Regions from separate parts of the Micromonospora sp. 050-3 genome, predicted to be linked through region 1. Evidence: riboswitches for the same ligand, from Rfam matches in the RefSeq annotation. Region 1 holds a riboswitch; each other region holds the start of a gene.
The links. A riboswitch is a leader RNA that binds a small molecule or an ion and turns the genes downstream of it on or off. The one in region 1 is predicted to bind cobalamin.
Positions count from the first base shown of each region.

Region 2: it holds a riboswitch for cobalamin, as region 1 does, so the genes downstream of both, cobN (cobaltochelatase subunit CobN) here and ACLJOK_RS06690 (acyl-CoA thioesterase) in region 1, are expected to answer to the same signal.
Region 3: it holds a riboswitch for cobalamin, as region 1 does, so the genes downstream of both, ACLJOK_RS13630 (ribonucleoside-diphosphate reductase subunit alpha) here and ACLJOK_RS06690 (acyl-CoA thioesterase) in region 1, are expected to answer to the same signal.

Region 1 covers NZ_JAJPVX010000001.1:1,456,349-1,459,618, forward strand. The annotation lists gene ACLJOK_RS06685 (copper resistance protein CopC) at 1-734, opposite strand, end outside; cobalamin riboswitch at 866-1,080, shown strand; gene ACLJOK_RS06690 (acyl-CoA thioesterase) at 1,275-1,721, shown strand; gene ACLJOK_RS06695 (NUDIX domain-containing protein) at 2,034-2,432, shown strand; partial or broken gene ACLJOK_RS06700 (IS701 family transposase) at 2,575-3,270, opposite strand, start outside.
Region 2 covers NZ_JAJPVX010000001.1:2,147,769-2,151,038, forward strand. The annotation lists gene ACLJOK_RS09665 (hypothetical protein) at 30-365, shown strand; gene ACLJOK_RS09670 (hypothetical protein) at 511-1,125, shown strand; gene ACLJOK_RS09675 (hypothetical protein) at 1,209-1,355, shown strand; cobalamin riboswitch at 1,552-1,681, shown strand; gene cobN (cobaltochelatase subunit CobN) at 1,963-3,270, shown strand, end outside.
Region 3 covers NZ_JAJPVX010000001.1:2,959,767-2,963,036, reverse strand. The annotation lists gene ACLJOK_RS13635 (enolase C-terminal domain-like protein) at 1-953, opposite strand, end outside; cobalamin riboswitch at 1,198-1,415, shown strand; gene ACLJOK_RS13630 (ribonucleoside-diphosphate reductase subunit alpha) at 1,607-3,270, shown strand, end outside.

The DNA.
Region 1 (3,270 bases):
GCAGATCGGCGACGCCAGACGACGAACCCGGCCACCGCCCCGACCGCCGCGACCGCCGCCGCCCAGCCGGCCCAGGCCAGTGCCCCGGGACCGCTCTCCTCGGTCGACCCGGTCGACGGTGCCGCCGCGGCCGGCGGGGTCGACGGATCGTCAGCTGTGGTCGGCACCGCCGAGGCCTGCCCGGAGTTGTGCTGCTCGGTGGCGGCCACCAACGCCGGGTCCGGTTGGGTCGACGGCGGGCTCCACCCCTTCGGCGCTGCCGTCACCGGCCCGTCGTAGCGGAAGGTCTGGGTGCCCCGCACGGTGTCGCCGTCCGAGGCGACCGACAGGTAGCTCACCGAGTACTGGCCCTTGGCGGGCAGGTGGGCGACGGACACCACCGCCGGGAACCCCGTCGTGTATTCCCGTGGCTCGAACTGCCCGTTGACCAGGAAGTACTCGCGCACCGGCTTGTCCAGCGGCTTCGGCTCCCCGTACGACCAGCCGTTGTCGACCCGGGTGCCGCCCGGGGCGGTGATCGTGAAGAACGCGTTGGCGGCGGCCTTCTCGGTGAAGAACAGCCGCACCTCGGTCAACGACTCGCGCACGGTTGCGCCGCTCGCCGGTGTGGACATGGCGAGGGTCCCGTGCGCTGCGGCGGGTTGGGCGGACGCGAGGAGGGCGACCGCCGAGGCGAGGAGGAACGCGAGGAGGCCCGAGAACACCCGCCCGCAAGTCTGGGGGAGACGACGCATCTGGATATCCTCACCCTCGCGAGACTTTTTTCAAGAGGTGACGATCTTCTTCCTCAGATGACAAAAGTTGACGATCAGGCCATCCGTCGCCGCGGCAGGACGCCCCGGGTGGACACATTCCCTGGCCAGCTATGCTCGCCGACGGCGCTGGTTCGCCCCGTCGTGACCGGCTGGGCGTCGTAAGAGGGAACCCGGTGAGAATCCGGGGCTGCCCCGCAGCGGTGAGTGGGAACGACCGCCGTCATCAGCACTGGGCCAGTGGCCTGGGAAGCGACGGCCAGTAGGGGACCGGCGCGACCGGTCAGGCCCGCGAGTCCGAAGACCTGCCGGCGCCGCGTACACAACCGTGTGCGCTGCCGTCGGCCTCGCGGGTGGGCTGAGCGGGTGACCTGCCGCGTCGTCTACGCGGTGGCGTCCTCGTCAGCGCGTGCCCGCAGTCCGGTGGTGTGGTTTCCCGAGGGACGGACTACCGCTGTGCACGACACCACCACCATCGCCGGCCGAGCACCGTCGGCGTCGCACCTGACCCTTTCGCAGATCATGGACCAGCACCACACCAACCTGATGGGTACGGTGCACGGCGGCCGGATCCTCAACCTCATCGACTCCGTCGCCGGTGTGGTCGCTGCCCGGCACTCCGACGGGCCGGCGGTGACCGCCGCCATCGACGAGACGGCGTTCCTCCGCGCGGTGCGGGTCGGCGACGTGGTGCACGTCGACGCCCGGATCACCTGGGCCGGCCGCAGCTCGATGGAGGTGGCCGTCAAGGTGACCGCCGACCGGTGGGACCGTGCGGTGCCACCCACCGACGTGGCCACCGCCCACCTGGTCATGGTCGCCATCGACGACGACGGCCAGCCTCGGACGGTGCCGCCGCTGCTACCGGAGACCGATGGGGACCGCCGACGGTACCGGGAGGCGGAGATCCGCCGGAAGCACCGACTGGCGCTGCGACGCGCGCTGCTCGACGGCGCCGAAGACGACTGACGCGGGTTGCAACACCGTCGGCGAATTGCGGTCTGTGGGTGGTTGCGCGGGCCATCCCGCCAGCCGGCGACCCGGGCAAGCCGAGCAGACCGCCGCCTGACCCGCCAACGTTCGACCGTGCGTCAAGGTGGTCTTGACGTTGCGGGCCGGGCGGCGGCCCGCTCCCCAGGATGGCGGGTCGACGGCAGATGGGATGGCGCAAGCGGTCTAAGGGCTGCCCGCCCGCATCCAGCCCATCGGCTCCCAGCGACGCGGTCGCTTCCCAATATCCTGCGGCCCGCACTACGACCCGAATCTGGGATTGTGTGCGTTGTGAATGAGCTCGTGGAGCGGGTCGATGATCAGGACCGGGTGCTGGGAGTGGTGGACCGAGGCGAGGCCGTCCGTCGCGGCTGGCTGCACCGCATCGCGACGACCATTTGCCGAGATCAGCAGGGCCGGGTTCTGGTGTATCGGCGCGCTGAGGGCCTGTCCAGATTCCCCGGCTACTACGAGGTGAGCTTCGGCGGGGCCGTGGATGTCGGTGAGTCGTATCAGGCGGCCGCTGCTCGGGAGTTGGCCGAGGAGCTGGGCGTCCACGTGGCGGTGCGCTTCATGTTCAAGTTCCTATGTCAAGGCGAGGTCGGCCCGTACTGGCTCGGCGTTCATGAGGCCGTCATCACCGGCGAGGTAGATCCTGACCCCAGGAGGTGGCCTGGCTCGGCTGGATGACAAAGGGCGAGCTGCGGCAAGCCGTTCAGCATCGGCGCTTCATCCCTGACGGGCAGGAAGCGTTCGGGCGCTATCTTGCCTCGCCGTAACACTTGAGCCAGGACGGCAGCCCAGGACCAAGGCTCCGCAGTCTCTAGTACTGCAACGGGTCGGCGCGGGCGGTGCCCATGTTGGTGGTGATCATGTCGTCGTTGCGGCGGGTCGCGACCACATAACCCACATCCCGCTGTTCCAACCAGACCCGCAGGGATTTCGACTGCCCGTAGGCCTCGTCCATCGTCACCCACCCGACCGGCACCCCGGCATCGAAGGCGCGGGCCAGCATCTTCCGGGCCATCTGGACCTTCGTGGCGAACTGCACCTCGTCCGGGATCCCCGCCGCTCGGCACCGGTCCCGGTCATCGGTCCACGACGCCGGAAGGTAGAGCTGCCGGTCGATCAGTGCGTGGCCTTTCGCGGAGCGGTAGGCCAGGAACGTCCCGACCTGGCAGTTCTCCGTCCGCCCGGCGGTGCCGGAGTACTGGCGCTGCACCCCGGCCGACCGGGTGCCCTTCTTCAGGAACCCGGTGTCGTCCACGATCAGCACTGCGGCCGGGTCGCCGAGGTGCTCGACCACGTAGTTCCGCACGTCGTCACGGACCGCGTCGATGTCCCAGTCCGCCCACCGCAACAACCTTTGCATCCCGTCCGGCGACACGTCCCCGGCCTGCTCCGCGAGGGTCCAGCCGTTCTTACGGCCCAGGCCGGAGACCAGCCCGCACAGGTACTGCCGCGCCCGCCGCCGCGGCTCCGAGCGGCGAAACCGAGGCCCGATCCGAGCATGCAACCGGTCCAACTC
Region 2 (3,270 bases), 690 kb from region 1:
TGGAGGGGCGTCGAGGAGAGGGGCGGGGCATGAGCTGGTTCAATCGGCGGTCACGGGGTGCCGAGGCGACCCCGACGAAGCTGGACCGGGAGGCGACCCGCGACGACCTCGCGGCGCTGGAGGCGTTCGTGGCCACCCGGCGCGGGGTGGAGTTCTACCTGGAACCGGAAACGACCGCGACGGACACCACAGTGATGGCGATCGCCCACGACGGCGAGTGGATCCGTCGTCGTACCGGAACGCCCCGCGCGGCCGGGGCCATCGCCCGCAAGCACGCGGTGCCGCTGTACGAGGCGGCGCGTACCGGCTACCCGGAACGGATGCGGACCTGGAGCCGGGCCCACCCGGAACGCCACGCCCGCTGAGACTCGACCGACAGCAGATCATGACGGGGGATGACTCCCTGTGGTGCGGGTCTGACTACGGTGTTGGCTGCTGGGGTGTCGGGTTGAGGCCAGCCGGTGCGGGCGCAGGCGTGCCCGCGTTGGTGACGACAGGCAGGGGGCCGCGGTGGAGATGGTCGAGCGGCTTGTTTCCCGGACTGATGCCGCCTACCAGCGGTGGTTGGCGTCGGTCACTGACGACGTCGTCGCCGATGGGGTGGTGATGTACTGCCGGGAATCCCTGCTGGAGCGCAACACGACCTACGGGATCGGTGAGTGGCTCACGGGCTACCTCATGATCGGCCAAGAAGGCGATCGGGGATTCTTTCTCAGGTGCGACGGTAGCGGGGGCCCGGTGTTCTGGACCGACCTGGGCGGTCTCGGCGAAGTCGACCTCGCTGTTGTTGCCCCCGTGTTCGAGGTGTGGCTGCGTTCCGGTATCGCCCTGCCCGCCGACCCGCAGCCGGACCTGCCGCCAACCGCCGACGTCTACCTGGACAAGGTTCCGGTCGACGCAGTTCAGCTGCTGGTACGGGCGAGGAAGCTGCTGGGTGTGGATTGGCGGTTCGGGGATCTCAGGGGCCTGCTCGCCGTCCAGCCGTTCCTGGCGGCGAGGTCAGCTCGTCTGTACGCGCTGCGCCGCGGCCTGGAACACGCCCCCGAGTTGCGGCCGTACCTGTTGTACGCCACCGACCACGGCCTGGAAGCGGTATGGCCGGCCGACAGCCCAGAAAGCCAGTGACTTGGCACAATCGAACCAAGGCCGAACCTGATCACGGCGGATCATATGGCGAGGTTCAGAACCGACACGTCGAGGCAGGGCGCGTGGCCGACGCCGAGGACAAGATCGAAGAGGCCATTCACACGGTTGGGCTCTCCACTCGTTCCAATCCACAGCCGCGGCGAACGTTGTGTGGGATCGTCGACCTGGATACCGTCCAGATCGCGGCGGTGTTGCGCGCCGCGCAGTAGGTCAGGCCGACAGACACTGCCCGCCAGGGGGCCACTCCACCGACCACCGAGCTCAACAGCCCGTCGTAGCGGCCAGAGGCAACCCCGCACGCCGATATCTCCGCAGGTCAATGTGGTGAGCGTGGCCGCTAGGCGGTGGGGTCCGCGTTGACCGGCGGCGCGGCGGTGTGGCAGCATTCGCGGCCTGACGGCAGTGAAGGAAGTCGGTGCGATTCCGACGCGGTCCCGCCACTGTCACCGGGGAGCGATCCCCCCTCGTGAGTCACGGCCGTGTGTCTGCGGTTGGAAGGCCGGGGGAGAGCGTCGATCCGGAAGCCAGGATACTTCGGCCGTCGGGACGTACCCCAGGGCGTGGACACCCGAGGAGGACCCGATGACGCACGGCGTCTCATTCATCGACGATCATCGTCGTATTGCGCTCCAGGCGCTGCGCTCCCAGGACACCGGCCACCGGCACCGCTGAGCTGATCGCCCGGCGCTGACCGGCCCCGACGCCCGCGTCGGTGCGCCGTTCGCGTGGGCCGTCGTACCGGCTGACGCCGTACCCATCCGCATCGCCCCGGTGTGCCCCCGTGAGGGCCCAGGGCGTCACTCTCCGGAGCCTGCCGTGCGCATCCTGCTGCTGTCCACCGCCGACACCGACCTGCTGGCCGCCCGCGCCAGCGGCGTCGACTACCGGTTGGCCAACCCCGCCCGGGTCACCGCCGAGGAGGTGCCCGCCCTGCTCGACGGGGTCGCCCTCGTCGTCGTACGCCTGCTCGGCGGTCGGCAGGCGTGGCCGGACGGCCTCGCCGCGGTGCTCGCCACCGGCGTGCCGACGGTGGTGCTCGGCGGCGAGGCGCTGCCCGACGCGGAGCTGATGGCCATCTCCACAGTGCCGTCCGGGGTCGTCACCCAGGCGCTGGCGTACCTGGTGGAGGGCGGCCCGGACAACCTGGGGCAGTTGGCCCGGTTCCTCTCCGACACGGTGCTGCTCACCGGCGAGGGGTTCGCCGCACCCACGCCCACCCCGGCGTACGGCGTGCACGGCGAACACCCCGCCGACCCGGACCGGCCCACAGTGGGAATCGTCTTCTACCGGGCGCACGCCCTCGCCGGCAACACCGACTTCGTCGACGTCCTCGCGGACGCGGTCCACAAAGCCGGCGGCAACCCGCTGCCGATCTTCTGCGGCTCGCTGCGCGGACTGACCACGGGCGCCGGCCCACTCGGGCTCTTCGCCCGCTGTGACGCGCTGCTGGTCACCGTGCTCGCGGCCGGCGGAGCGGTCGCCGCGGACGCCTCCGGTGGCGGCGACGAGGACGCCTGGGACGTCGGCGCCCTGGCCGCCCTGGACGTGCCGGTCATCCAGGCGCTCTGCCTCACCAGTACCCGCGCGCAGTGGGCCGACAGCGACGCCGGGATGTCCCCGCTGGACGCCGCCATGCAGGTGGCCATCCCCGAGTTCGACGGCCGGATCGTCACAGTGCCGTTCTCGTTCAAGCAGATCGACGCCGACGGGCTATCGGTCTACGCCGCCGACCCCGAGCGGGCTGCCCGGGTCGCCGGGATCGCGGTGCGCCATGCCCGGCTGCGGTACGTGCCGCACGCCGACAAGCGGGTCGCAGTGGTGCTCAGCTCGTACCCCACCAAGCACTCCCGGGTCGGTAACGCCGTCGGGTTGGACACCCCGGCCTCGGCGGTCCGGCTGTTCGCCGCGCTGGCCGAGGCCGGCTACGACCTGGGTGACGCGCCACCGCCCGACGACGGCGACGCGCTGATCCACGCGCTGATCGCCGCCGGTGGTCACGACGTGGAGTGGCTCACCCCGGAGCAGTTGGCCGCCGCCGAGGCCCGGATACCGGGGCCGACGTACCGGCGCTGGTTCGACCAGGTCCCGGCCGAGCTGCGCGAGCGGATGCGGGAGCACTGGGGT
Region 3 (3,270 bases), 1.5 Mb from region 1:
TGGAACAGCTGCTTGAACATCACCCGGTTGTGGCAGTGTTCGCCGGTGGCGACGCCGATCGGAGCGACCGCGCGGCGGACGGCCGCGTGGCCCAGGATGTCGTCGGGGCTGGTCGGTTCCTCGATCCACAGTGGCGTGAACTGGGCGAGGGCGGTGACCCAGTCGATGGCCTGACCGACGTCCCACACCTGGTTGGCGTCGATCATCAGGTTGCGATCCGGCCCAAGGATCTCCCGCGCGATCGCGCATCGGCGGATGTCGTCGTCGAGGTTGGCGCCCACCTTGAGCTTGACGTAGCCGTAGCCGGTGTCCACCGCCTCCTGGCACAGCCGGCGCAGCTTGTCGTCGCCGTAGCCGAGCCAGCCCGCGGAGGTGGTGTAGGCGGGGTAGCCGGTGCGGTCGAGCTCGGCGAGGCGGGTGGCCTTCGTGCTCTCCTTGGCCCGCAGGATGGCCAGTGCTTCGTCGCGGGTCAGCGCGTCGGACAGGTAGCGCAGGTCCGCGATGTCGACGAGTTGCTCGGGGGTCATGTCGACGAGCAGCCGCCACAGCGGCTTGTCGGCGACCCGGGCGACCAGGTCCCATGACGCGTTCAACACGGCGGCGAGGGACAGGTGGACGACACCCTTCTCGGGACCGAGCCAGCGCAGCTGCGAGTCGGAGGTGAGGAGGCGGTAGACCGCGCCCATGTCCGCTGCCATCGTCGCCACGTCCAGGCCGACCAGGAGCTGTGCCTGGTGGACTGCCGCTGCCGCGACGATGTCGTTGCCGCGACCGATGGTGAAGGTCAGGCCGTGCCCCGCGAGTGGCGCGCCCACGCCGTCGACGCCGTCGGTGTGCAGGATGACGTAGGCCGCCGAGTAGTCGCCGTCCTTGTTCATGGCGTCTGACCCGTCAGCGGTCAGGGAGGTGGGGAAGCGGACGTCTTCGACGGTGACGGCGGTGATCTGCGGCATGCGCTCCTCGCCCGGCTAGGCTAAAGATCAGATGATCACTGGGAGTATACGGAGGGTCGTCTCGGCGCGTCAACGATGTCGATCACTGCAGGCCCGTAGACATATGATGTTTGGCGGGTCGCGTCGATCCGCGTTGCCGTCCATAGTGCCCTTTGACGGCCGGGTTGGTGACGGTGGTCACCGAGTCGGCGCCGACACGCCCGAGACCGACATGTGGGGTGTGACAACGACTGCGTCCCTATATATGGTGTCGAGCGCAGCTGGTTCGGCCGCTCATCCGGAGCGGTCGAGGCAACAGGGAACCCGGTGGAAATCCGGGACTGTCCCGCAGCGGTGAGTGGGAACGACCGCCGTCATCAGCACTGGGCCACCAATCGGCCTGGGAAGCGACGGCCAGTAGGAGACCGGCGAGCCCGGTCGTGCCCGCGAGTCCGAAGACCTGCCAGCGCGCCGCGTACCCGCACCCGGGTGGGCGGCGGTCCGAGGCCGCGTGGGACGGCTGACGCCACCTGACCCACGCCGGGCTGGCGTGGCGTCCGTCGGTGTCTGTCTCCTCGCGTCCGGGCCACCAGGTCTCGAACTCCGAGGAGCGAGTGGTGACAGTCACCGAGGTAGTCCCGGCCAGCGGCGACGCGGCAGTGCGGCGGGCGCCGATGCAGGTCCGCAAGCGCGACGGCGGCACCGAACCCGTGGACGTGAACAAGATCGTCCGGGCGGTCGAGCGGTGGGCCGACGACCTCACCGACGTCGACCCGATGCGGGTGGCCACCCGCACCATCAGCGGCCTCTACGACGGTGCAACCACCGCCGAACTGGACCGCCTGTCCATCCAGACCGCCGCCGAGATGATCGGTGAGGAGCCGCAGTACTCACGCCTCGCCGCGCGGCTGCTGGCCGGCTACGTCGACAAGGAGGTGCGTCGACAGGGCATCACCTCGTTCAGCGCGGCGATCCGGGCCGGCCACGCCGAGGGCCTGATCGGTGACGACACCGCCGCGTTCGTCGCCGCACACGCCGCGACGCTCGACCACGCCATCGACCCGGACGGCGACCGCCGGTTCGAGTACTTCGGCCTGCGCACTGTGTACGACCGCTACCTGCTGCGCCACCCCACCAGCCGCCTGGTGTTGGAGACCCCGCAGTACTGGCTGCTTCGGGTGGCCTGCGGCCTGTCCCGGACGGCCGACGAGGCTGTCGACTTCTACCGGCTGATGTCCAGCCTGGCCTACCTGCCCAGCTCACCGACCCTGTTCAACTCCGGTACCCGGCACACCCAGATGTCCTCCTGCTACCTGGTCGACTCTCCGCTCGACGAGCTGGACTCGATCTACCAGCGGTACGCCCAGGTCGCCAACCTGTCCAAGTTCGCCGGTGGCATCGGCATCGCGTACTCCCGGGTCCGCTCCCGCGGCGCGCTGATCCGGGGCACGAACGGGCAGTCCAACGGAATCGTGCCGTGGCTGCGCACGCTGGACGCGAGCGTCGCCGCGGTGAACCAGGGTGGCCGGCGCAAGGGCGCGGCCTGCGTCTACCTGGAGCCGTGGCACCCGGACATCGAGGAGTTCCTGCAACTGCGGGACAACACCGGCGAGGACGCCCGCCGCGCCCACAACCTCAACCTGGCCAACTGGATCCCGGACGAGTTCATGCGCCGGGTCGAGGCCGACGAGCTGTGGTCGCTGTTCGACCCGCACGAGGTGCCCGAGCTGCCCGACCTGTGGGGGGAGCGGTTCGACGCCGCGTACCGGGAGGCCGAGGCGCAGGGGCGCTACGTGCGGCAGGTCCCGGCGCGGGAGCTGTACGGGAAAATGATGCGGACCCTCGCCCAGACCGGCAACGGCTGGATGACCTTCAAGGACGCCGCCAACCGGCTCTGCAACCAGACCGCCGAGCCGGGCAACGTGGTGCACCTGTCCAACCTCTGCACCGAGATCGTCGAAGTGTCCAGCGACGCCGAGACCGCGGTGTGCAACCTCGGCTCGGTGAACCTCGCCGCCCACCTCACCGCCGGCGGCATCGACTGGGAGCGGCTGCGCGCCACGGTGCGGACCGCTGTGACCTTCCTCGACCGGGTCATCGACATCAACTACTACCCGACCGCGCAGGCGGCGGCGAGCAACCCCCGCTGGCGGCCGGTCGGGCTCGGGCTGATGGGCCTACAGGACGTCTTCTTCGCGCTGCGGCTGCCGTTCGACTCGCCGGCGGCGCGGGAGCTGTCCACCCGGATCAGCGAGGAGTTGTACCTGACCGCGCTGGAGACCTCCGCCGACCTGGCGCGCGACTTCGGCGCGCACCCGGCGTACCCGCAGACCCGGGC